DNA from 3 places in the Buttiauxella sp. S19-1 genome. Region 3 is predicted to be linked to each of the others. Evidence: predicted binding sites of a transcription regulator. Region 3 holds the regulator's gene; each other region holds the start of a gene.
What was found. Region 3 encodes CRP, which controls carbon source genes, mostly activating them, when cyclic AMP is high. Its sites were predicted from a motif close to ATGTGANNNNNNTCACAT; they were not measured.
Positions count from the first base shown of each region.

Region 1 (7,396 bases), on a different contig from region 3:
GTCGACCGGTCGAACCTGCACGGAACAGAACTAAATCACCAGTACGTAATTTATTACGTGAAATCGATTTACCTGAGTCCTGTTGTTCAGAAGTTGAACGAGGCAACTCTAAACCAAATTGTTCGCGGAATGTGCGTTGTACAAATGCTGAACAATCAATACCGCTTTTATTGCTGCCGCCAAGACGATAACGAACGCCTTTCCAGCTTGCATATTGATCCATGAGACGTGTTTTCACATCTACATTACGGACCATCTCTTCGAATTCATCCTGAGAAGCTTGCAGTAAAAAACCATCTTTATTGCCGACTGCATGCGTCTCAGAATGCATATTTGCGGTGTTTGTCGAACTACATGCTGACAGCATTACTGCCACAGCAATTGCGGGAATCGCCCGCAAGATATATCTCAAAATAGGCTGAGATTTGACCATTATGTTTGTTATCCCTTGAAGTCCTTAACGATAAATATCGTTATGCAAAATGCCAACGTGACGAGACTAATTACCTGAACGCCATGAAACAATTGCTTATACGCAAAACTGTGGCATGACGCACAAATTTATTCACACTGAGAATGATTTGGCTTTAAGCACAAAACGTATCCGAGGGTACCCTATCAACACAGACGTGGCGAGTGGTTTTCACTGATTTTTTATAAGAAATTGTGATGTTAATAAACGATAAAGAATATTGCTCATTTGTTAATCATGATTGGTGTTTATATGTGCAATCACTTCATTTTTGTGGGGAAATGTAAAGGTTAAATATTAGCCTTTTTTGATGGCGAGATGAAAAATCATCAGAGTTCATTCCATTCTCTGATGATTGGGATTCATTCGTGTTTTTCAGATGTTAATTATTTGTATTGGAGCGTTCCGGTAAATAGCGATCCAACAGACTAATTAACCCGTCGCTTATTGGGGTTAATAGCACCCATGGCAAACAAACAAGCGCAATAGAGAGCGAGCCTACGAAGATATCAGTAAACCAATGTGCGCCAATCATCATGCGTGGCATCATGAAAATCAGGAAAATAATAACGGCAATACCAAACGCTTTTTTGCCGAAATAGCGCAGCATGAAGCCAGTGAAAATCAGCAACATTAACCCGTGATCGCCAGGGAAACTGTCTTTGGAAGCATCCTTCGTCGGGAAATGCAGCAATTCACTGACGCGATAAATATCGGTGAAATACAGCGAAGGGCTGACGTGAGATTCCGGAATCAAATGGCCGAGCTGATTAATAATCACTGCGCAAAATAGCATCACAATCCCCATGATGAACATGCGGCGGCGACCGGTGGCTGATTCTTTACGCCAGAAGCTGAAAAACAGTGAACCCATCGCTAATAACGAAATACCATCAAACACCCGATTATTGGTCACAGCAACAAGTAACAAAAAGGTATGGCTCTTAACCAGCGCCTGGTTAAAGAAATGGAAAATGTTTGAATCGATTACGAACCAATAGCCGTGGCCTGGGGGTAGATACCAACTAAAAAAGAGGGCTAAACCCAGCGCGTTCAGCGCCAGGATTGCCGATAATCGAAGATTTTTCATACAATATCACGAGGCATTTTAACAAAGGGCGAAAGGGTAGACTTACAAACTTAAACGTAACTTCAACAGGGAAGTTTGCAGTGCGTTCCAGTCAACTTCACCGCTATGAATTAACTCGATGCGGCTGTCCGGTGGTGCGACATTTTGCGTTTCAATATGGAAATCAAGTCCCTGGCGGTTAATGCGCACCAGACCTTCCGCAATTCGCAGCACACCTTTCACGCGGTCGACGGGGGCAAGTCTGGCCCATTCCAGAATCCCGACAGTGTCAAAAAGTGTATCGGCATCAAAAATCCAACCGCAACCAACATAACCCTGGCCACTATTAATGCTGCGTCGCCAGCGTTGATGCTCCGGCAGGCTTAACGCGGCAAGCCCCTTTGATGCGGCGTGGCTGTGGCTGTGTTCAGGGCTGGAAGGAAGCTCGCGGAGATTTATACGTGGTCTATCGAGAAGACGGATGTCGATGTTGCCGTTACTCGCTGCAATAATTTCACGCCCCGCAGCTTCGCGCTGTTGCCATTCGGCCAATGCATTGCGGCTTTCATCGCAGGCCCGGTCTTCTTTATTGGCAATAATAATATCGGCGGCAGCCAGTTGATCGCGGAAGTTATCATTATTAATTGCGCGTTCATCAAGCAATTGGCGAGGATCCAGCAAGCAGAGCGTGGCGTTGAGCTCTATCCACGGTTGGTAAACTTCAGCGGTCAGCATATCAAGGATTTGTTTGGGATGCCCGAGGCCGGTTGGTTCAATCAGCAAACGGTCGGGTTTACCCTGGCGTAGCAACGTGTTCAGGCCAACTTGCATTGGCAAACCATTCACGCAACACATACAACCGCCGGGGATTTCTTTCAACAATGCGCCACTGTCAGCTAACAATGCACCATCGATGCCGACTTCGCCAAATTCGTTCACCAGCACAGCCCATTTTTCATGCTCAGGTTTATTGGCCAGCAAATGCAGAATGGTGGTGGTTTTACCGCTACCGAGAAAGCCGGTAATAAGGTTGGTTTTAGTCACAGGTGCTCCGGACAGGTTTAGTAAACCTTACGTGATTGAATGATCACAATCCTGAACAATATTGATGAAAAAAGGAAGACTGAACGCGCCTCGCTTCCTTGTTCAGCGCGTTTAAGGGCATAGATCGTTAAATTAATCGACCAGTTTTGCGACTGCTTCGCGCGCGCCGAGGTTGCATAATTCGCTCCACGCAATTTGGATACGGGCAACAAATTGTTCATCAACAGGCAGGTCGCTACCAAAGATTTCATGCAGGTTGAGCAGGGCGAGTACCCGTTCTTCAGTAGTGCTGCTTTCAACCAGCATTTTTATTTTTCCGGCCAGCGGATCACGAATATCAATCTCATTGCCAGCGTCATCAGTGCCGCTGACATAACGCATCCAGCCTGCAATGCCCAGTGCAAGACAAGGCCATTCATCACCTTGCTGGAGATGCCAGCGCACACTTTCCAGCATACGTTGCGGCAGTTTCTGGCTACCGTCCATCGCGATTTGCCACGTGCGATGTTTCAGCGCCGGGTTTTCGAAACGGTCGAGTAACTTATGTGCATACTGCTGCAAATCGACACCAGTCACGCGCAGTGTCGGCGCTTGTTCCTGCATCATTAAGCGATGCGCAGCCAGGCGGAAATTGTTATCAGCCATACAATCATTGACGTGCTGATAGCCCGCCAGATAGCCGAGATACGCGAGGAAAGAGTGGCTGCCGTTAAGCATGCGCAGCTTCATTTGTTCCCATGGCATCACGTCGTCGACCATCTCAACACCCACTTCTTCCCATGCCGGGCGGCCAGCGACAAAGTTATCTTCAATCACCCACTGGATAAACGGTTCGCCTGAAATCGCACACGGATCTTCTACGCCTAAGGCATCGGTGATTTCTTGCAGTGATTCCGGCGTTGCCGCAGGGACAATTCTGTCGACCATGGTGCTTGGGAAGGTCACGTGCTCACGGATCCAGTCGGCTAACTCCTGGCTGCGCGTTTCTGCCATGCCAATCACCGCGTTGCGAACGACATGGCCGTTGTCGGGAATGTTGTCGCAGGAAAGTACGGTAAAGGGACACAACCCGCGCTCGCGACGGCGATTAAGTGCTTCCACCAGAATGCCTGGTGCAGAATGGGGCTCGGCAGGATTTTGCAAATCGTGAATAATTCGTTCGTTACTATTGTCGAGTTTTCCGGTCGCCGGGTCGATGCAATAACCCTTTTCAGTCACAGTCAGGGAAACAATCGCCACCTGCGGTTCGCAGAACTTCTCAATGATTGCATCAAGGCCATCAAGTTTTGCGTTCAGGCACTCATTCACCGCACCAATAATAATTGCCTGGTTACCGTCACGGCCTTTTTCCAGCACGGTATATAAATGATCCTGGGCCCGCAGCGCGCTCATCAGTTTGTCGCCACTGAACAAGCTAATTTCACAAATGCCCCAATCGCCCGCCAATTTATTGAGTACCCGATCGGTTAACAGCGCCTGATGTGCACGATGAAATGCGCCAAAACCAAAATGGACGATGCGGGTTTTTAACGCTTTGCGATCATAGCGTGGCTGCTGAACGCTGGCGGGGAGCGTGACCGAAGCAATTGTATTCATAATTGTAAATCCTGATTAACGAATTAGTAACATTGCGCAGTCTAAAGTTATATGACAACAAATTAAATTGGTGTGCTGGCTTTATCCCTTTAATGTGAGCTGGATCAACCAATATCACCGCAAAAATTGACCGAAAAGAAGAATCCGGTATGGTAGTAGTCAATACAGCATTTATAATTGGTATGACAACTTAACTGAGGAACTGTCGATGGAACAAACATGGCGTTGGTATGGCCCAAAAGACCCGGTATCTCTGGATGATGTGCGTCAAGCGGGCGCGACCGGTGTCGTTACTGCTCTGCATCACATCCCAAATGGCGAAGTGTGGCCGGTTGCTGACATTAAAGAGCGTCAAGCCGTGTTGGCAGCGAAAGGGCTGACCTGGTCTGTAGTAGAAAGTATCCCGGTGCACGAAGAAATTAAAACTCACTCCGGTGACTACGATAAGCATATCGCAAACTACCAACAAAGCATTCGTAACCTGGCAGAATGTGGCATCGACACCGTGTGCTACAACTTCATGCCAATTCTGGACTGGACGCGCACCGACCTGGAATATGAATTGCCAGATGGCTCAAAAGCCCTGCGTTTTGACCAGATTGCCTTTGCGGCATTTGAGCTGCACATCCTGAAGCGCAAAGGCGCTGAAGCGGATTACAGCGAAGAAGAGCAGCGTCAGGCGCTGGACTACTTCAACAATATGTCTGATGCCGAAAAAGAAAAACTGACCCGCAATATCATTGCCGGTTTACCCGGTGCGGAAGAGGGTTACACCCTGGACCAATTCCGTGCGCGTCTGGCGGAATATGACGGCATCAGCAAAGATCAATTACGCGAAAACATGGCGTACTTCCTGCGTGCGATTGTTGCCGTAGCAGAAGAAGTTGGCGTGCGTCTGGCAGTTCACCCGGACGATCCACCGCGTCCAATTCTCGGCCTGCCGCGTATCGTTTCTACCATTGAAGATATGCAGTGGCTGAAAGAAACCGTCAACAGCATTTATAACGGCTTCACCATGTGTACCGGTTCTTATGGCGTTCGCGCTGATAACGACCTGGTGCGGATGATTGAAACCTTCGGCGATCGCATTCACTTCACCCATCTGCGCGCAACTTGCCGCGAAGATAACCCGAAAACCTTCCATGAAGGCGCGCACCTGCAAGGTGATGTGAACATGGTTGCGGTGGTGAAAGCGATTCTGACTGAAGAACAGCGTCGTAAAAATGCCGGTGATGTGCGTCCGATCCCAATGCGTCCGGATCACGGCCACCAGATGCTTGACGACCTGCACAAGAAAACCAACCCTGGTTATTCAGCAATTGGCCGCCTGAAAGGTCTGGCTGAAGTACGCGGTGTGGAACTGGCTCTGAAACAGACCCTGTTCCCGGACTTGCTGAAGTAAGCTAAAAATTCCCTGATTGTCTCCTTCTCCTTCAGGGGGAAGGTCGGGATGAGGGGGTTTTACAGACATAAAAAAACGCGCCAATTGGCGCGTTTTTGCATTCTAAACAGCAATTAATCTGCACGACCCATAGAACGCTTTTCAGCGATATGGATGCGGATCTTTTCACCGGTCACCATATATTCTGGAACCTGAATCACCAGGCCAGTCGACATCGTTGCGGGCTTGGTACGGGAGCTTGCTGACGCGCCTTTGATGCCTGGTGCGGTTTCAACAATTTCCAGATCCACAGTCTGTGGCAGTTCAAGTGCCAGCAGTTGGCCATCCCAGGTCAGAACCTGCATGTCTGGCATGCCGCCTTCTGGAATGAACTGCAACTCGTCTTCAATCTGATCTTTAGAGAAGATATACGGGGTGTAATCTTCTTTATCCATGAACACGTATTCGTTGCCATCGATGTAAGAGAAATCAACGTAACGGCGGGTCAGGGTAATGGTGTCGACGATATCGTCACCTTTAAAGCGCTCTTCAACTTTCTGGCCAGTACGGACATCAGAAAAACGCATTTTATAGAGGGTTGCAGCGCCACGTGCGCTCGGTGCCTGAATATCAATATCTTTAACAATCAGCAGTTTGCCGTTGTAATTCAGTACCATACCTTTTTTGACTTCGTTAGCTCTTGCCATCGATGTTTCCTGTAAAAAATTGAGAGTCGAAAATATTGCGACAAATTACTCGCGGGGCGAGTTTCAGGCAAGCGGATTCACTGCTGAAAGCCGATAAATGCACATAGTAAAGCCACGTGACTACTGCTACAGTCCAGATCCTTGTCAGCCCACCGGAGCATTGCAGATGGACTGTCGTCCCGATTGCGGCGCATGTTGTACCGCGCCTTCCGTATCAAGCCCAATCCCTGGCATGCCGCATGGCAAGCCGGCCAATACATCCTGCATTCAACTTGGCGCTGACATGCGTTGTAAAATTTTTCTTTCGCCGCTCAGGCCGAAGGTCTGCGCCAGTCTGCAAGCCACGCGTGAAATGTGTGGCACCACGCGCCTGCAAGCCATGGATTATCTGATATATCTCGAAGCGGCGACGGCCCCTTAACGGCCCATAACCTGGCCGTTTATTCTACCATAACCAGAATAGGGTCAAATATTTAACATGTTGATCATGATATAAATTCCTTGCCTTTGCCTGTCTGAATCTATCAGCAGGAATCAATCATTGGGAAAAGGAAATACCATGAGTAAAAATCTACTGTTATGGCTGGTCAGCCTGATGGCAGTGCTGCCTCTGCAGGCCGCTGAAATCCGACCAGGAACCGTGCTCTCCCCCCAGCAAATTTTCCGCTATAACAATCACAGCGATCCGAACAGCATTGATCCGCAAAAAGTGGAGGAAAATACTGCCGCGCAGGTGGCACTGGATCTTTTCGAAGGGCTGATATGGCTGGATGGCGAAGGGAATCCCCAACCCGCGCAGGCACAGAGTTGGCAAAAAAGTGACGATGGAAAAACTTACATTTTCAGCTTACGCCCCGGGCTAACGTGGTCAGACGGATCGGCGCTGACGGCGCAAGATTTTGTCACCGGCTGGCAGCGGGCAGTTGACCCGGCGATTGCCAGCCCCTTTGCTGACTATTTAGCCGCGGCACACGTTGTTAATGCCCAACAGATTGTCAGCGGAAAACTCGCTCCTCAGGAACTGGGTATCCGTGCTGTGGACCAACATACGCTGGAGATCAAGCTCGACCAGGCTACGCCATGGTTTATTTCCATGCTGGCATGGCCCACGACATTCCCGGTACCGC
Region 1 covers NZ_JAHWLU010000025.1:34,788-42,183, reverse strand. Annotated here, with positions in the region: gene mepS (bifunctional murein DD-endopeptidase/murein LD-carboxypeptidase) at 1-433, opposite strand, end outside; gene MES37_RS08545 (phosphatase PAP2 family protein) at 855-1,562, opposite strand; gene MES37_RS08540 (CobW family GTP-binding protein) at 1,605-2,585, opposite strand; gene MES37_RS08535 (mannitol dehydrogenase family protein) at 2,718-4,181, opposite strand; gene uxuA (mannonate dehydratase) at 4,390-5,583, shown strand; gene yeiP (elongation factor P-like protein YeiP) at 5,697-6,269, opposite strand; gene MES37_RS08520 (YkgJ family cysteine cluster protein) at 6,436-6,690, shown strand; gene MES37_RS08515 (ABC transporter substrate-binding protein) at 6,829-7,396, shown strand, end outside.
Region 1: a site for CRP is predicted at 4,274-4,291, ahead of uxuA (mannonate dehydratase). Genes of this name have one in related genera too.

Region 2 (7,396 bases), on a different contig from region 3:
CAAAGGCAGCGTTTTGTCTTTAAGCACATACATATTCAGGCTTTCAACACCGAACTGGTTAACATTGGAAGAACCAGTATGGACAAAGCGGATGGCAAAGGCGCGTAAATCTGGGGTGAGCTGGTAACGTGCTGTATCGATGGTGACAGAGCTAGTTGCTATCGCATCATCCTGAATGGCTTGCGGGTGGGTATTGCGCGCAATTACCTTACCGCTATGTGTGTCCGTCACTAACACATCGACGTCGTAGATGGGCATATTGGGGTCAGCGTCGGGTGCGGATAACATCATCACCATAATGGTTTTGTCTGGAGCCCACGGCCACACTTTGCAGGCACTGTTACTTTCATTTAGCTGACTTGTAGGATGCAGCAACGCGGCCTGTGTTTTTAACTGCGCCATGCATTCTTCTTCTGCCTGCGCCAGTGCAGGTGCAGCCAGCAGACTGAGTGCGGGAACCAATGCCAGTAATATTTTATTAACAGCCATTCTTCCTTCCTTGAGGGCTTACTTTAGGGTTTTTTCTGTAACTCCAGCAACTGTTCTGGCGTCACAGCCGGATAAGCTTGTGCATCTTCAGGTACTTCATGCATTGCAGGAATTGGCACTAATGGGCCAAGAAAACGCGGTTCACGTTTAAAGATATACAGATCCGCGAGCGCGCCTAATCGGGCACCAAATTCACGGATACGTACAGTCATCATATTTTTGGGCGAGGGAACGGCGTAACACTGCGCCTGAATACCCATATGCAAGGCAATAAATAGCGCACGTTCGCAATGGAAACGCTGAGTGATAATGATGAAATCGTTGGTATCAAAGACTTTGCGGGTACGAACGATAGAATCCAGGGTACGAAAACCAGCGTAATCCAGCACGATGTCGGCCGGGTCAACACCACCGGCAATCAGATCTTTACGCATGGTCATGGGTTCGTTGTAGCTTTGCTGGGCATTATCGCCGCTTAACAGCAGGTAATTTACTTTACCGCTGTTATAAGCATTTAACGCGCCCTGAATACGGAATTGGTAATACTGATTAATCACGCCTGTGCGGTAATATTTGGCGGTTCCAAGCACCACGCCGACCTGGCGGTAGGGCAAGTCCTGCAATTCATCATAGACGTAAGGCGCAGTTTTCCAGCTTATCCAGCGGTCAAGACATAGCGCAGCGACCACAGCCAATCCGATTATCACCAACAGGCTATAAAACACGCGCTTCAACATGGACTTGCGGCTCTAAAAAAGGAGGGAATTTTATTCAAGGCTACTTTACCTGGTGGGTAAGAGCAAGATTCACTGCGTTGGTTGCGTTAAATTTAAACAGTACGGACGCAAGCACGCCCGTACTGTGAATATCAATTCAAAAGTGCGCGGTCAATATTCATACAGCCCAGCGCTTTTAGTGTGGCAGCGGTCGCATCCCATTGAGTTAGTGGTGCTTCGGCTTTTTCAGCAAGTATTGCCCGCTGAATATCGTTATAGTCATAACCCGAAAGACTCAGCAGATTCAGTGCGGCCTGCAGTGGTGGCAGGGAAGGATTGAATGCCGCGTTTTCTGCATAGCTCCCTTTGAAAATCGTCCCGTCACGCATTTCCAGCGCCACACCTGAAGGCGCGTTGCTGTACGGCGCATGGCTACGGTTTGCCGCGGCAATGGCGGCACGGCTTAATTCATCGCCCTGCAACTCAAAGCCATGGTCCATTTCATCAAGCAGCAAGGTTTTGATTTCTAAATCGCGTGGGCCAAAGGCATCAGGCAGATAATCGCCAAGCGTGGCGGGTTTACGGCCTGGCAAATTAATGCGTAGTGCTACACCGCTATTCAGCTCGTTCATAAACTGGCGGCAATGGCCACAAGGTGTGTAGTTAACCGTAATGGCGGAGAGTGCTTTTTCACCGCGCATCCACGCGTGAGTAATTGCGCTCTGCTCGGCATGAACGGTCTGCTGCATGGTGGAGCCGAGAAACTCCATATTGCCGCCAAAATAAAGGTTACCGCTTACACCGCGCGCCACAGCGCCGACATAAAACTGTGATAAATCAGCACGTGCACAAGAGGCTGCGAGTGGCAATAAGGCGAAGGCCAATGCATCGTCATCAAGGCCGGTCTGAGCTTTCAGTGATTCTACTTCGGAAGCAATAAACATTGCTGGGAAATGAGAGTCAGTAATCAAGGGTTGCAGTGCGGTTTGCAGTGCAGCCGGGAGTTGTGCGAGAGCAGCCTGAAAACGTGAGCGCATGGAAATTAGCCTCATAACAAGTGATTGACCCGTAGTTTACGGGTCTGTATAGGCTTTATATGTGATCTTCATCTAATTACAAATGCAACGTATGAAATAAAGAATGAAAATGCGCGATCTCTCGCAAGTTTTAACCTACCACGGCCAAAATAACCGGGAACAGGAACGGGGCAATCAGTGAGGTAATGATGCCGCAGATCACCAGCGCCAATGAGCTAAAAGCCCCTTCCTGGTAATCAAGTTCCGCGCAGCGAGCGGTGCCGAGGGCATGAGATGCCGTCCCCATCGCAAGACCACGAGACGCCTTAGTGGTAATGTTCATTAAATTCAAAAGGGTATGACCAAATACGGCACCCAAAATACCGACAAAAATCACACAGACTGCGCTAATCGCCGGGATCCCACCGATACTGCCACCGACTGCCATTGCGATAGGGGTGGTCACTGATTTCGGCAAAATCGAAGCGGCAATTTGCGGAGTTGCGCCCATCAGTAATGCCACCGAAGTACCGGTAATCATCGCCACCATGCTGCCAATAAAACAGATAGTGATAATGGATTTCCAGCGCGCGCGAATCTGGTGAAGCTGTTCGTAAAGCGGGAAGGCGAGGGCAACAACGGCCGGTTGCAGCAAGTCATTTAATACTTTACTGCCTTCGAAATAATGTTCGTAAGGGGTACGGGTCAAGACCAGGATTGGGATTATCACAATCATGGAAATCAGCAACGGGTTCAGAACCGGCGATTTATAACGGACAGCAACCTGGCGAGCCAGGAAAAAAGTCGCCAGTGTTAAAGGTAAAGACCACCAAAGATGATGAATCATTTTGTCTCACCCTCGCGCTCGCTCACCACTTTACGCTCGCCATGCATTAACTGGGAACTCCAGCTCACCACCACTAACACCACCAGGGTACTGATAAAACATGAGACCACGACAGGGCCAAATTGTTGTTTTATTACATCGACATACTGCATCACACCTACGCCAATCGGCACAAACAGCAGCGCCATGTTACGAATCAATATTTGGCAACCGGGTTTAACCCATTTGGCAGGGACGATTTGCAGCGACAGCAATACAAACAGAATCAGCATGCCAATAATGCTGCCGGGGATGGTGATAGGAAGCAGTGACGAAATGGCAATACCTGCATATAAGCATATGTAAATTAATATAAATGCCCGCAGGTACTGCCATAGTGCGGTGAGTGAGTTACGCATAGTGATTACCTTTTAGAAAACGCATTCATCATACAATTAAACTCAAAAATGTGCTACCGGTCACATCATGAATTATTAGCATACCAAACATTCCTGTCTGGAACGTTCCAGAAAGTTTTGGGCATTATCACAACACGTATTTTGAGGACAAAAAAAGCGGCCCGTAGGCCGCTCTTCAAAGCTGTAATCTTCGCTTAGTTCAAGCGTACCGGCATACCGGAACGGCCCTGAATAGCTTGATCCAATACGGTGCTGTCAACGTCAGGCTGAGCGGTAATCGCGGTCACGTTGTTTTTCAGCGTGATAGGGACAATCTCAGTGGAGTTGAACTGCGCTTCAGTGGTCGACAGTGGGTTATGCACTTCAATGTAGCGCGTACCATCTGGCTCAACGGTGGCTTTAACCGGTTCGTTGATGAACTGAACGCGGGTACCGACCGGCACTTTCTCGAACAGGAATTTGATGTCTTCATTACGCAGACGCACACAACCGTGGCTCACGCGCAGGCCGATACCAAAGTTTGCGTTGGTACCGTGAATTGCATACAGACGACCAATGTACAGTGCATACAGACCCATCGGGTTATCCGGGCCAGCTGGAACAACCGCTGGCAGTGGCGTACCGGCAGCAATATATTCTGCGTGCATTTTCTTCGTTGGCGTCCAGGTTGGGCCCGCTTTCTTACGTTCTACTTTTGTTGTCCAGTTCAGTGGGGTGTCTTTACCCAACTGGCCGATACCGATTGGCAGCACGATAACCGTGTTGGAGCCAGCAGGGTAATAGTAGAGGCGCATTTCAGCACTGTTAATAACAATACCTTCATGGACGGTGTCCGGCAGAATCAGCTGCTGAGGAATATTCAGGATGGTACCAGGCTTTGGCAAATACGGGTCAACACCCGGGTTTGCTTCCAACATGTTGGAAAGACCCATCTGGTAACGTGCTGCGAATTCTTCCAGCGGTGCGGTGCTACCTTCAGGAATGGTGACAACCTGGTTTTGACCAATCAAACGGCTGCCATCAGTAGGCAGAGGATAGGTCACGGCAGAAGCTGTTTTGCTAAAAGACACGACAGCCACAAATGCCAGTAAAATAGTGCGTAGTTTCATATTCATGGTATGCGAATTATTTACGGCCATGCAGGCTAGTTAGTGAAGAAACGGAGCGGTTTAGCCGCGCATTATATGTGCATTCTCGCGACCAGGGAAATCAGATGTGGATTAAATCACATTTTTTTCCATATTGATTATTTTATCGCCAGTGAACAAGCAGGGCGATCTGCACATTGAGTTATGGCATAATGTGCCGGATCTCACATCTTAAAACTTCTTTTACCAGGACATCTCTGTGCTAGTTTCCAGCAACGTCACAATGCAGTTCGGCAGTAAGCCGCTGTTTGAAAATATTTCTGTCAAATTTGGCGGCGGCAACCGTTACGGCTTGATCGGCGCTAACGGTAGCGGCAAGTCTACCTTTATGAAGATCCTCGGTGGCGATTTAGAGCCAACGCTGGGTAACGTTTCACTTGATCCGAACGAACGCCTCGGTAAGTTGCGTCAGGATCAATTCGCCTTTGAAAAATTCACCGTGCTCGACACGGTAATCATGGGCCACGCTGAACTCTGGGAAGTAAAAGAAGAGCGCGACCGCATTTACGCGTTACCAGAGATGAGCGAAGAAGACGGCTACAAAGTGGCTGACCTGGAAGTGTTGTACGGCGAAATGGACGGTTACACCGCTGAAGCACGCGCGGGCGAACTGCTGTTAGGTGTCGGCATTCCTGTAGAACAACATTACGGCCCGATGAGCGAAGTTGCTCCAGGCTGGAAACTGCGTGTGTTGCTGGCGCAGGCACTGTTCTCAAACCCAGAGATTCTGCTGCTTGATGAACCGACGAACAACCTGGACATCGACACCATTCGTTGGCTGGAAACCGTGCTGAACGAACGTAACAGCACCATGATTATCATTTCGCACGACCGTCACTTCCTGAACATGGTGTGTACTCACATGGCGGATCTGGACTACGGCGAACTGCGTGTTTATCCAGGCAACTACGACGAATACATGACGGCAGCAACACAAGTGCGTGAACGCCTGCTGTCTGACAACGCGAAGAAAAAAGCGCAGATTGCAGACCTGCAATCCTTCGTTAGCCGTTTTAGTGCCAACGCCTCTAAATCTCGCCAGGCGACTTCTCGTGCGCGTCAGATTGATAAAATCAAACTCGACGAAGTTAAAGCATCCAGCCGTCAGAACCCGTTCATTCGCTTCGAGCAGGACAAGAAACTGTTCCGTAATGCGCTTGAAGTTGAAGCTATGTCTAAAGGCTTTGATAACGGCCCACTGTTCAAAGGCGTTAACATGCTGCTGGAAGTGGGTGAAAAACTGGCGATTCTGGGTACTAACGGCGTGGGTAAAACCACTCTGCTTAAAACCCTGGTTGCTGAACTGACTCCAGACGCAGGTACTGTGAAGTGGTCTGAGAATGTGCAAATCGGCTATTACGCGCAGGATCATGAATACGAATTCGAAAATGACCTGACTGTGTTCGACTGGATGAGCCAGTGGATGCAGGAAGGCGACGACGAGCAAGCGGTGCGCAGCATTCTTGGCCGTCTGCTGTTCAGCCAGGATGACATCAAAAAGCCTGCTAAAGTGCTTTCCGGTGGTGAAAAAGGCCGCATGTTGTTTGGTAAGTTAATGATGGAACGCCCGAACGTTCTGGTGATGGATGAACCTACCAACCACCTGGATATGGAATCTATCGAGTCGCTGAACATGGCGCTGGAAATGTACCCAGGCACGCTGATCTTCGTTTCTCACGACCGTGAGTTTGTTAGCTCGCTGGCAACGCGTGTGATTGAGATTACCCCAGAGCGTGTGATTGACTTTACCGGCGGGTACGAAGATTACCTGCGCAGTAAAGGTATTGACGGTTAATTTAGTTTTGTAGGGTGGATAAGCGCTAGCGTCATCCTCCATTTGCACCTGATTGTCGGATGACGCTGCGCTTATCCGACCTACGAAATAGCTTCGTCAGCAGTTTTAAACCGCCTTTCGGCGGTTTTTTTATATCTTAAATCTTCAATAAATCCTGCTCAATGCCATCAACAACCAAACGGCGTTTTTCCCCAGCAGGAAGCGTCAACTTCATCTCGCTCCATGCCGGTTGATAATCCCCTTTACGGCTAAACGACACATGAATCTCATCTGCCGTACAGCGAATTTCCCAGCTCAGCCACAACGCATTACCTTGCTGATAACCCCATGACTCGCCGTCGTCTTCAAACAGGCTGCCGTGTGAAACGCCAGTCCCTTGCAACGGATACACTTTCAACTCGCGCACATTATCAGCGCTCGCTAACACATGCGTAATGCGTGCAGAGTGCGGCAGGGCAGCACCGGCGCGCACCAGCAGCGGCAGGCGTTCGAGCGGAGCATCAACCACAATTGTCTGGCCGCCGCTATACCACTGGCCGGTGTAGTAATCGTACCAACCCGCGCCGTTTTCTGGCAGCCAGATTTCGCGCTCGCGTTGGCCTTCTTCCACCACACTTGCGACCAGCAAATCACGGCCCAGCATAAAGTCATCACACTCTTCGAAGGTTTTCGCGTCGTGCTCATGATCAAGGAAGGTGGAGCGCAGCATCGGTTCGTCGTCAGCATGGGCTTGCCACAGCAGCGTGTAGAAATACGGTAGCAGGCGATAGCGTGTTTCAATCGCGCTACGGATTGCCGGAGTCACACTTGCGTACATCCACGGCTCGTTGACAGTCTGGTCATCATTCCATGAGTGAATGGTGAAGCGCGGGTGCATCACGCCATTTTGTACCCAACGGACAAACAGCTCGGCATCTGGTTTGTCGCCAGAGAAACCGCCGACGTCATGCCCGACGTTATACAAACCTGACAGGCTCATGCCCACGC
Region 2 covers NZ_JAHWLU010000025.1:2,948-10,343, reverse strand. Annotated here, with positions in the region: gene MES37_RS08415 (hypothetical protein) at 1-489, opposite strand, end outside; gene sanA (outer membrane permeability protein SanA) at 513-1,226, opposite strand; gene cdd (cytidine deaminase) at 1,358-2,242, opposite strand; gene MES37_RS08400 (CidB/LrgB family autolysis modulator) at 2,373-3,068, opposite strand; gene MES37_RS08395 (CidA/LrgA family protein) at 3,065-3,466, opposite strand; gene ldtB (L,D-transpeptidase) at 3,661-4,581, opposite strand; gene MES37_RS08385 (ABC-F family ATPase) at 4,814-6,409, shown strand; gene MES37_RS08380 (glycoside hydrolase family 31 protein) at 6,546-7,396, opposite strand, start outside.
Region 2: a site for CRP is predicted at 2,302-2,319, ahead of cdd (cytidine deaminase). Genes of this name have one in related genera too.

Region 3 (7,396 bases):
CATTTCCATCGGGCTCGGTGCTTTATCGCCAGAATTACCGTCCATCAAGATCTGGTGTCCTGAAGCGGATTCACCAAGGAAAGTTAACCCTTCAACCCATTTCACACGTGCCTGCATGTTGCTTCTCCCATTGAAAAAATTACCTTCCAGAGTACGCGGATGCAGCAAAACTGGCAACGGAAGGCGACCTACGTCATGCTGAAACGAGACAATAGGAGACACCTGCCAAAAGCTATGCTAAAACAATCCGGATGCTACATTGATACATTGACGTAATGCATAGATGCAAAGGACGTCACTAATTACAGGCAGCAAGAATGACTTGCATGCCATCTCCCCAAAGTGGGGAATATTCTAATACTTGCAACGCCAGACAGGATGTTTAGCGTCCTGTCGTTGGTAGCCAGTTATAAACAGAGGATAACCGCGCATGGTGCTTGGCAAACCGCAAACAGACCCGACTCTCGAATGGTTCTTGTCCCATTGCCACATTCATAAGTATCCATCGAAGAGCACACTGATCCACCAGGGTGAAAAAGCAGAGACGCTGTATTACATCGTCAAGGGCTCTGTAGCTGTTCTGATCAAAGATGAAGAGGGCAAGGAAATGATCCTCTCCTATCTGAATCAGGGCGACTTTATTGGTGAGTTAGGGCTGTTCGAAGAAGGCCAGGAACGTAGTGCCTGGGTCCGTGCTAAATCTGCCTGTGAAGTGGCTGAAATTTCCTATAAAAAATTCCGCCAGCTGATCCAGGTAAACCCAGACATTCTGATGCGTCTTTCTTCCCAGATGGCTCGTCGTCTGCAAGTCACTTCTGAGAAAGTCGGTAACCTGGCATTCCTCGATGTGACTGGTCGTATCGCGCAGACACTGTTGAACCTGGCAAAACAGCCTGATGCAATGACTCACCCAGACGGTATGCAGATTAAAATTACCCGTCAGGAAATTGGTCAGATCGTCGGTTGTTCTCGTGAAACTGTCGGTCGTATCTTGAAAATGCTGGAAGATCAGAACCTGATCTCCGCTCACGGCAAAACGATCGTCGTTTACGGCACTCGTTAATTTCCGTATCAAAAAAGGCGTGTTGCTTTATGGACACGCCTTTTTTTGTCTTTAAAATCCAAACACCTGCAACACAAAGTATGACAAGCATATGTGGAGAAGATTAATCTATCACCCTGAAGTTAACTATGCACTGCGGCAAACGCTGGTGCTGTGCCTTCCTGTGGGGATCGGTTTACTACTGGGGAATTTGCAGTTAGGTCTGCTTTTCTCGTTAGTGCCCGCTTGTTGCAACATTGCTGGTCTGGATACACCCCATAAGCGTTTTTTTAAACGCCTGATTGTTGGCGGCACTCTTTTTGCGACCAGCAGTTTAATCATGCAGCTTTTGCTGCTCTACACCGCGGTCCCATTGCCCATCATTCTTATGGTGATGGCGCTCTTGTTAGGCGTCACCGCTGAAATCAGCGCCCTGCACGCACGTTTGCTTCCGGCATCGCTGATTGCGGCCATCTTTACGCTAAGTATGGCCGGCAATATGCCTATCTGGAAGCCGATGGTGTTATATGTCTCCGGCACGATTTGGTACGGAGTCTTTAACTGGTTTTGGTTCTGGATGTGGCGTGAGCAGCCGCTGCGCGAAACGTTAAGCCTGCTCTATCGCCAATTGGCGGAGTACTGTGAAGCCAAATACGGCATGCTGACACAACATGCTGATCCCGAAACAGCGCTGCCTCCACTGCTGGCTCGCCAGCAAAAAGCCGTAGACCTGATCACCATCTGCTACCAACAGCTGCATATGCTGTCGGCAAATCAGCAGAACGGTTACAAACATTTGTTACGCTCTTTTCAGATAGCGTTAGATTTGCAAGAGCACATCTCCGTCAGTTTGCACCAGCCTGCCGAGGTGCAAAAACTTGTCGCGAAAAGCCATGCAGAAGCGGTTATTCGCTGGAATGCGCAGACCATTGCGGCACGCTTGCGCGTGTTGGCCGATGACATTCTCTACCATCGTTACCCACAGCGTTTTACGATGGAGAAACAAATTGAAGCCCTCGAGAAAATTGCTCGCCAGAATCCGGACAACCCGGTTGGGCAGTTTTGTCATTATCACTTCAGCCGTATCGCCCGCGTGCTGCGCATCCAACGCCCTCTGTACGCCCGTGATTTAATGGAAGACCGGCAGCGCCGTTTACCGCTGTGGGCAGCACTGAAAAGCTATTTGTCGTTGAAATCTGCCGCCCTGCGCAACGCCGCCCGACTAGGCGTAATGCTAACCATCGCCAGTCTTTTCGGGGCATTTTTACATCTGCCGAAACCCTACTGGATTTTAATGACGGTGATGTTCGTTACGCAAAACGGCTACGGCGCCACGCGGGTACGCATTCTGCACCGTTCGGCAGGGACCATTGCTGGCCTGGCGATTGCGGGTATCGCCCTGCACTTTCACTTCCCACAAAGCATTGCCCTGGCCGCGATGCTGGTCATTACGCTGGTCAGCTATTTGTTTATTCGCCAGAGCTATGGCTGGGCGACGATTGGTTTTACCGTGACGGCGGTATATACCCTGCAACTGCTCACACTCAGCGCCGAGCAATTTATCGTCCCGCGCTTAATTGATACTCTGCTCGGCTGTTTGATTGCCTTCGGCGGCATGGTTTGGCTGTGGCCGCAGTGGCAAAGCGGTTTGTTGCGCCAGAACGCCCACGACGCGCTTGAAAAAGACCAGGACGCGATTCGCCTGATTCTGAGCAACGATCCCGAACCCACGCCGCTAGCCTGGCAACGAATGAAGGTAAATCAAGCCCATAATGCGCTGTTTAACTCACTGAATCAGGCGATGCAGGAACCCGGTTTTAACTCGCATTACCTGGCAGATATGAAATTGTGGGTGACACACAGCCAGTTTATTGTCGAGCACATCAACGCCATGACTACGCTTGCGCGCGAGCACAACATGCTGACACCGGATTTAGCCCAGCGCTATTTGCAGTCGTGTGAAATTGCGCTGCAACGATGCCAGCAGCGGCTGCAATATGATGGGCCTGGCGAAACCCAGGATGCGAATATTCTTGACCCACTGGAAGGGCTTCCGAGTGGGCCATTGAGCACGATGGAACAACATTTACAGCGGATTTTGGGCCACCTCAGCACCATGCACACTATTTCTTCGGTTGCATGGCGTCAGCGGCCACATCATGGTATCTGGCTGAACCGCTTGCGGCGGTCGGATTAACGACTATCCGTTAACGATCTTCGCCACTGCTTTTGCAAAGCGCGCCATACCTTCATCAATATCGGCATTTTCAACAATCAAGGCTGGCGCGAAGCGCATAACATCAGGACCGGCATTCAACACCATCACCCCTTCCTGAGCAGCGGCATGCAGGAATTCACGTGCACGGCCTTGGTATTGCGGTTTCAGCTCAGCGCCAATCAGCAAACCCATGCCGCGAATATCGCTGAACACATCAAACTGCTCGTCAATGTGCTGCAAATGCTTGACGAACAGCTGGCGTTTTTCCGTAACGCCATTCAACACTTCCGGCGTGTTGATAACATCAAATGCTGCCCCTGCCACCGCACACGCCAGCGGGTTTCCGCCGTAAGTGGAACCGTGGGTGCCGACATGGAATGCAGACGCTATTTCCTGTGTCGTCAGCATAACGCTTACCGGGAAACCGCCGCCGAGCGCTTTAGCGCTGGTCAAAATATCTGGTGTCACGCCGTAATGCATATACGCGAACAACTCGCCGATACGCCCCATGCCGCACTGAACTTCATCGAATACCAACAACGCTTTGTGCTCATCGCACAAGGCACGCAAGCCTTGCAGGAATTCTGGTGTCGCCGCCATTACGCCGCCCTCGCCCTGAATTGGCTCCACCACCACCGCGCAGGTGTGATCGTCCATCACCGCTTTTACTGCATGTAAATCGTTAAACGGGACATGGATAATATCGGCGGGTTTCGGGCCAAATCCGTCGGAATATTTTGGCTGGCCACCAACAGAAACGGTAAACAGCGAGCGACCGTGGAAGGCGTTATGGAAGGCGATAATTTTGGTTTTGTAAGGGCTATGGCGTGTAGAAGCGTAATAACGCGCCAGTTTAAAGGCGGTTTCATTCGCTTCGGTGCCGGAGTTCATAAACAGCACACGCTCAGCAAAAGTGGCATCAATCAGCTTACGCCCGAGGCGCAACGCAGGTTCGTTGGTGAAAACATTACTGGTATGCCATAGCTTTTCGCCCTGGCTTTTTAACGCTTCCACAAGCGTGGGATGGCAGTGGCCCAGCGCCGTGACTGCGATGCCGCCCGCGAAATCAACATACTCTTTCCCTTGTTGATCCCAAACGCGGCTTCCCTGACCTTTTACCGGGATAAATTCAGCCGGTGCATAAATCGGCAGAATCACTTCATCGAAAGTTGCGCGGGTAATTGCGGATTGTTCAGTTGCCATTTATTGCCTATCCCCTTTTTACGCATAAAAACTTCATGAGAGACACGTGAAAATATAATCATGAAATATGCATAAAAAATCATTTATTGGCAATAAAAAATCAATACTTCAGGAAATTGGCTAACAGTTGATGCCCCTGCTCGCTGAGAATACTTTCCGGGTGAAACTGCACACCCTCCAGCGCCAGTTCGCGATGACGAATACCCATAATTTCTTGTTTATCCGTCCACGCTGTCACTTCAAAACACTCAGGTAACGATGGCGGGTCGATAACCAAAGAGTGATAACGCGTCACGGTCAGAGGGTTGTTCAGGCCGCTGAAAACACCAGTATTGTTATGGGTGATAGCCGAGGTTTTACCGTGCATCACTTTTTCGGCACGGACAATGGTTGCACCAAATGCTTGTGCAATCGCCTGGTGTCCAAGGCAAACGCCGAGGATCGGTAGCTTTCCGGCGAAGTGAGTAATCGCCGCAAGGGATATGCCCGCTTCAGTTGGCGTGCAAGGTCCGGGAGAGATAACCAGTTTTTCAGGTACCAACGCGCTGATTTCAGAAAGGGTCAGCTCATCGTTACGTTTCACCACTACTTCCGCGCCTAATTCGCAAAAGTACTGATAAAGGTTCCAGGTGAATGAGTCGTAATTGTCGATAAGCAGTAGCATCGCGGCTCCGGAGTAAAAAGAACCGCACTATTCTATTCGCTTTCGCACGCTTCACTCACCACTTTAGTGAAAATCTCCGTCAGCGCTGCCAGCTCACCCAACGCTCCAGCCTGATTGGCTTCTTGCCAGGCTTGCGGAGCAACGTCCTTCCAGTCCAGAACATAACCGGCATGAATCGCTAACTGCTCGAAGAAAACGCGCTGCGCACGACCACTGCCAACAAAAAACGGGTGAAGTACGTTAATCTCACAATAGAAATGTGCCAGGCGTTGAACGAACTCAGTTCTCGAAAACCCGACCAGGTAATGTTCGTCCTCCATTTCCTGCATCAGATCGTTACCTTCATTTTCGATGTACTCGAAATGACAGAACTGTGTCTCCCCTTTGGAAATATCAACATCCCGTATCTCGCCTGCCCAGTCGAAAATATCCTGAAACAGCTGCTGATGGATGGCACACAACCAGGGTAATCCGCGATGCAGCGGGCCAAGTTCAATCGTTTCTACGCGCTGTGCGATAGTCTCATCTTGCGCATGAGGCTCAAGAATATCCAGCCGGGAACTGGCCTGAAATGAACGGCTTCGCTGTTGCTGCCAAAGGCGGGACTTTTGTTTGTCGGTAAGTTTCTTTGCCATGGTGCCTCCCTAACATGACCCTTTCTTGCCACAAGTATAAGCAGCAATCGGTGGAAGTGCTGGAAGGAGGAGATTGCGCGAGTAGAGAATACCCGCGCGGGAATTTTTTACGGCAGGACTTTTGCGGAGAGAATAACTACAGGTTTTGACGGAACATTTTGATATGGACCGACATCATGCGTCTGTACCTGAGAGATCTTATCGGCAACTTCCATCCCTTTCACAACTTTACCAAATACCGCGTAACCGAAGTCGCGTTGGCCGTGATCGAGGAAAGCATTGTCTGCAACGTTGAGGAAGAACTGGCTGGTTGCGCTGTCTTTATCTGCGGTACGTGCCATAGAAATAGTGCCACGAGTATTGCGCAGACCGTTATCAGCTTCGTTTTTGATCGGTGGATTTGGCTGCTTCTGGTTCATATCTTCAGTGAAGCCGCCTCCCTGAAGCATAAAGCCTGGGATTACACGGTGGAAAATGGTGTTGTTGTAGAAGCCACTGTTCACATAATCCACAAAGTTTTTCACAGAGACAGGGGCTTTTTGGCTGTTTAACTCAAGCTCAATTTCACCCGCTGACGTGGTCAACAGGACGTGTGGATCCCCTTTAGCAGCAAGTGCCGCAGGAGATAGCGCGGTAAGAGCAAACACGGTTGCTACGGCCGCCAGTGTCGATTTGAGCATGAAAAATTCCTTACGAAGGCAGTGAATGAAGCAAGTTGCTAGATTGTAAAGAGGCACTCCTCTATGCGCCAGCCATTTACTGTTTTTTACTTTCACACAAATCAATAAGTTAAATGAATGACTAATGAGAATACATGCTCAATTGTGATTCATATCACTTAAAGCGCAGTAACAAACCCCAAATGATTCATAAAATGTATGAATGAATCACGTTTTTGACTAAAATCCATTCTTCTCGAGTGCTGTCAAAGCACTTTACATTTCTATTCACAGGCTTGTCATGACTAACAGCAACCGCATTAAGCTCACATGGATCAGCTTTTTCTCCTACGCACTGACCGGCGCGTTGGTGATCGTCACCGGGATGGTGATGGGCAATATTGCCGAATACTTCCACGTACCCGTCTCCAGCATGAGTAATACCTTTACCTTCCTGAACGCGGGTATTTTGATTTCTATTTTCCTGAATGCCTGGTTAATGGAAATCGTGCCACTGAAAACTCAGTTGCGCTTTGGTTTTATACTGATGGTTCTGGCGGTTGCCGGGCTTGTCTTTGGCGATAACCTAACCATTTTCTCGGCGGCAATGTTTGTGCTTGGGCTGGTCAGCGGTATCACGATGTCGATTGGTACATTCCTGATAACCCACATGTATGAAGGTCGTGAACGCGGTTCACGCCTGTTGTTTACCGACTCCTTCTTCAGCATGGCGGGGATGATTTTCCCAATGGTTGCCGCGATTCTGCTGGCTCGCAGCATCGACTGGTACTGGGTTTACGTCTGCATCGGTCTGGTGTACGTCGCTATCTTCATCCTGACTTTCGGTTGCGACTTCCCGGCATTAGGCAAACACGCCGCACCAACCGAGAAAGTGGCCGAGAAAGAAAAATGGGGGGTTGGCGTGCTGTTCCTGTCGATTGCCGCGCTGTGCTACATCTTAGGCCAACTGGGCTT
Region 3 covers NZ_JAHWLU010000134.1:5-7,400, forward strand. Annotated here, with positions in the region: partial or broken gene MES37_RS21100 (osmotically inducible protein OsmC) at 1-117, opposite strand, end outside; gene crp (cAMP-activated global transcriptional regulator CRP) at 431-1,063, shown strand; gene MES37_RS21110 (YccS/YhfK family putative transporter) at 1,155-3,239, shown strand; gene argD (bifunctional acetylornithine/succinyldiaminopimelate transaminase) at 3,243-4,463, opposite strand; gene pabA (aminodeoxychorismate synthase component 2) at 4,564-5,127, opposite strand; gene MES37_RS21125 (putative adenosine monophosphate-protein transferase Fic) at 5,160-5,762, opposite strand; gene ppiA (peptidylprolyl isomerase A) at 5,870-6,442, opposite strand; gene tsgA (MFS transporter TsgA) at 6,723-7,396, shown strand, end outside.